Regions from separate parts of the Desulfuromonas sp. TF genome, predicted to be linked through region 1. Evidence: riboswitches for the same ligand, from Rfam matches in the RefSeq annotation. Region 1 holds a riboswitch; the other holds the start of a gene.
What was found. Region 1 has a riboswitch for thiamine pyrophosphate ahead of thiF (sulfur carrier protein ThiS adenylyltransferase ThiF). Riboswitches for the same ligand answer to the same signal wherever they lie in the genome.

Region 1 (2,198 bases):
TCTGCTCCGGTCAATATGGGACAGCAGACTGTCGCCGGGGTTTTCAATATCGACCCGCCGCAGGGCCACGGTCACGATCTCGCATCCGGAGCCTTCCATTGCGGCGATCATCGCTTCGTTGGAAGCGAATTTGCCGGTGCCGACCATCAGACGCGATTTGAAACGCCGGCCGGCGATGATTAACTCGTCCATTTTTAAACCTCGTGGTGAATCTGGGAATACAGAATGTAGAATACAGAATATAGAATAAAAGAAATCAGAATGAACTCCTTCTGTATTCCAAATTCTGTATTCTGTGTTCCGCCTTTGCTTTTTAACCGCCCCCGACGAACTGGACGATCTCCAGAATATCGCCTTCGGTCATGACGGTTTCGGCGAAACGGTCCCGGGGGACGATGTCGCGGTTGCGCTCCACCGCCACCCGTGCGGCATCTAGGCCGAGGGCTTCGAGAAGCTGCTGGATGGTCGCGGTGAAGGCGAACTCTTTCTTGTTTCCGTTGACGGTAATAGTCATAATGCTCGTTCCTCGTTCCGGTCTACTCCGGTTCTTCCCCCAGCAGGAGACGCAGCGCGGCGTTCGCCTGGTGGTGGGCGGCGATCCCCACTCGCGGAGCCATCAGTCCTTCACCGACCCGGGCCGCCGTCTCGCCGTCTCCAGCCAGGTAGAGATTTGTGGCTGCGCGGCGGGTCGTGACGGTATTCGACGGACCGTATCCCGCCATTCCGGAGGCGGCGACCAACGGTTTGCCCGGACAGCGGCTGAGAAAGGTCTCGACCAGCATCGCCTTCTGGTCGGGGGCGTCGAAGGCCTCGACCATGACGTCGACTCCGTTGAAAATTCGCGGGATGTTCTCCCGGTCGAGCCGCCCGTAAAAGACCGCCACTCCCACGCAGGGATTGATGCGCTGCAGGTTGGCGCGCAGGGCGTCGACCTTGGGCATGCCGATCTGATCCACAAAATACTGCTGGCGATTCAGGTTGGAAGGCTCGATGACGTCGAAATCCGCGACGATCAGCCGCCCCACGCCGATGCGCGCCAGGGCGACCGCAATGGCCGAGCCGAGCCCACCGGCGCCGGCGATCCCCACCGTCGCCTTCTTGATCCGCTCGTGCACGCCGGGGGTGTGACGGGCCGCCATCAAGGCCTCCAGTTCGTCCGGCGTGGGATGTTCGCCGCGTCGGATGAGAACCACCCGGTCGCCTTCCGTCAGCGGCCTATCCTCCTGAAGGGGAAAGCCGTTGAGAATGACGACGTCAGCCTCGGGCTTGCGAGCTTCACGCAGTTCGAAGAGGGTCGCCCCTTCGGGCATGTCCACCGGCTGTTCGTTGAGCAGTATTTTCATAAATAGCAAAAGGGGCCGCGTGAAAAACGGCCCCTTCCGAAAAGTTTTCCCGGCAGGTTTCGCCGCTTCCCTACGCCGGCATGATCCGGATCAGGTTCAAAGGGTCGTTCCGGCTGCGGAACTCTCAGTGCAATACTCCCCTAGGGCGTTCTCCAATTGTGAGTGTAAAGCTATCAGTAATGTCGGAGGAAAGTCAATGTCTTTGTTGTGCCCGGACTCCGGGCCCCGCACGGATTGCTTAAGACCCGATACCTTGCCGTTTGCGGTGAACGCGGTTCGCCGTAGACAGGTTTTCGCAAATCAGGCACGGCGATCCGTCGCCTTTTCATTTAGAATATAAACATGAGTATTGACGAAGCGGAAATCCGCTTCTATCCCCCTGTGATAATTTTCGACTGGAATCCTATGAAACAGAATCTTCGGGTCGTCCGGGGGCGGGAAATCAGAAAGGAAGATCTGGTCCAGATCATTGCCCTGAACCATCTTGTCTATGGTCCTGAAGCGACCGCATCGCTGGAGAATGTGGAGCGCGTTCTCGCGAAAAACGGCGAGACCTGTCTGGTCGTACGGGATGAAGCCCGGGGAACAGTCGTCGGATACATGAGCGCTCTCCCTCTGGTGCCGGAAGCTTTTCAACGGATTCTAGACGAGGAATCCGAAGAATTTCTCGATGCCGACGATGTCGTCGAATATGATTTTTCGGATCCGAAACCGAAATTTTACCATCTGTATCTGGCTTCCGTCGTGGTGGAAACTTCCTGTCAAAGGTCGGGAATTTTTCGGTTATTGTATGTCAGCTTTCTCGATGCCCTGCTGGCCCTTGGAAGAGAAAACAGCATCTTTTTCAGGGATCTG
Region 2 (2,198 bases), on a different contig from region 1:
AACTCCCGTTCCGGCGGGAACCTCCTTGACCTGAACCACGGAGGTGCGAAAACTCATCACCGGCTGCAGGTCGAGACGACCGGCGAATACGGCGGAAGGAAGGCCGCCGTAGAGAACGATGCCGGGACGCACCATGTTGCATTCCGGCACTTCCCGGGAAAAAAGAGCGGCACTGTTGCTCAAATGGATGAGATGCGGGGAAAAACCGGCGTTACGGACCCTCTCCAGTGCGGCCCGGAAACGCAGGAGCTGCTCGTCCGTGAAGGGGTGCTCCGGCTCGTCCGCCAGTGCCAGGTGGGAGATGACCCCCTCCATAAACAGGGAGCGCAGACCGGCCAACTCTCTCAGCACCGTCTCCAACTCCTCGGGACGGAAACCGACCCGTCCCATTCCGGTATCGACCTTGAGATGAAAGGGGCAGACCCGTCCGGCTTGAAAGAAGAATCGGTCGAGACGATGCGCCGTCTGCAGATCGAACAGGGCGGGAGTCAGCTCATGCTGCAGAATCGCCGCCTCCTGGCCGGGATAGATTCCCCCCAGGACGAGTACCGGACGGGTAACACCCGCCCGGCGCAGATCCATCCCCTCCTCCACCATGGCCACTCCGAAGAGGTCGACTCCGGCCTCCTGAAGGGCCATGGCCACCCTGGCGGCACCGTGTCCATAGGCATCGGCCTTGACCACGGCCAGCACCTGCCTCCCCTCCCCCGCCTGCCGGCTGGCCTGATCGAGGTTGTGGCGCAAGGCATCCAGATTGATTTCCACACACGTGGGACGACGGGACGACATAAATGGAACCATTCCTTTCAGGCTGAAAAAACGCCTGATTTTATCATTGTCGTCCTGTCCGGTAAAGGAGAAAGTCCGGTTTCCGGACGACAATATGGTTGACAGCAAATGCCGAATCCTATAGCCTTTTCCTTACTTTTAAAGAGAAAATGCACGTAGCATCCGGCCATGGAATCTCTTCTGTCGAACAGCAGATTTTTCCGGCCTCAGCATAGACATACAGATTACAGCAAGACCGCTAGGGGAGTGTCACACTGAGAGTTCCGCTGCTGCCGGAACGACCCTTGGAACCTGATCCGGATGATGCCGGCGTAGGGAAGCGGCGTGAGGGAACCGGGGAGATCATTCACCGCCGCGGGCCGCTCCGGCCGCGGCGATTTTTATTTTTGACCTCGGGAAACATCATGTCATGATCGGCGGATTATATCTCATCACCGACCAAAACCGTGACGACCGGCTTTCGGAGCGTGTAGCCGCCGCCCTCAAGGGGGGAGCCCGGGTCGTTCAGTACCGGGATAAAGACCTTCCCATCGAAACGAAGGTAGCGGCCGCCCGGGATCTGGCCGCTCTGTGCCGTCAGGCCGGAGCGACCTTTATCGTCAACGATTCCCCGGAAGTGGCTCATCAAAGCGGTGCTGACGGCGTTCACCTCGGCCAGAACGATGCGAGCGTTGCCGAGGCACGCCGACTTCTCGGCCCCGCAGGGGTCATCGGCGTTTCCACCCGCACCGTGGAGCAGGCGCTCAAGGCCGCTTCTCAGGGAGCGGATTACGTCGGCGTTGGGAGTATTTATCCCACCGGCAGCAAACAGGACACTCTGCTGGTGGGACTCGAGACTCTGCGGAAAGTGCGCCGGGCGGTCACGATTCCCGTTGTCGCCATAGGCGGCATCGACCGGGACCGCGCCTCCGAAGCCATCGAAGCCGGCGCCGATGCGGTGGCGGTGATTTCCGCTGTGATGAACGATCCCGGCCCGGCTCTGGCCGCAAGAGAAATCGCCCTCCTTTTTAATCGCCGCGGGCCCTGGCCGCGGGGCAAGGTCCTTACGGTGGCAGGCTCCGATCCGGGAGGCGGTGCAGGGATTCAGGCCGACCTGAAAACGATAACGCTTCTCGGGACCTACGGCATGGGCGCGATCACGGCCCTTACCGCACAGAACACCCGGGGCGTGAGGGGAATCCATCCCGTCCCGAACGATTTCGTGGCCGACCAGATTGAAGCGGTTCTGGACGATCTGGGGGCCGACATCCTCAAAACCGGCATGCTTTACTCGGCCGGAATCGTTTCGGTCGTGGCCCGGGCCATTGCCCGGCATGCGCTTCCGGCGGTGGTCGATCCGGTGATGATCGCCAAGGGAGGAGCTCCCCTGCTGCAGCGAGAGGCCGTGGACGCCCTTCGCCGGGAACTGC

Region 2: it holds a riboswitch for thiamine pyrophosphate, as region 1 does, so the genes downstream of both, thiD (bifunctional hydroxymethylpyrimidine kinase/phosphomethylpyrimidine kinase) here and thiF (sulfur carrier protein ThiS adenylyltransferase ThiF) in region 1, are expected to answer to the same signal.

Annotation. Positions count from the first base shown of each region.
Region 1 covers NZ_KI421428.1:237,067-239,264, forward strand. The annotation lists gene DTF_RS0120630 (thiazole synthase) at 1-192, opposite strand, end outside; gene thiS (sulfur carrier protein ThiS) at 314-514, opposite strand; gene thiF (sulfur carrier protein ThiS adenylyltransferase ThiF) at 537-1,343, opposite strand; TPP riboswitch at 1,394-1,495, opposite strand; gene DTF_RS0120645 (hypothetical protein) at 1,686-2,198, shown strand, end outside.
Region 2 covers NZ_KI421421.1:667,462-669,659, reverse strand. The annotation lists gene alr (alanine racemase) at 1-789, opposite strand, end outside; TPP riboswitch at 1,020-1,124, shown strand; gene thiD (bifunctional hydroxymethylpyrimidine kinase/phosphomethylpyrimidine kinase) at 1,199-2,198, shown strand, end outside.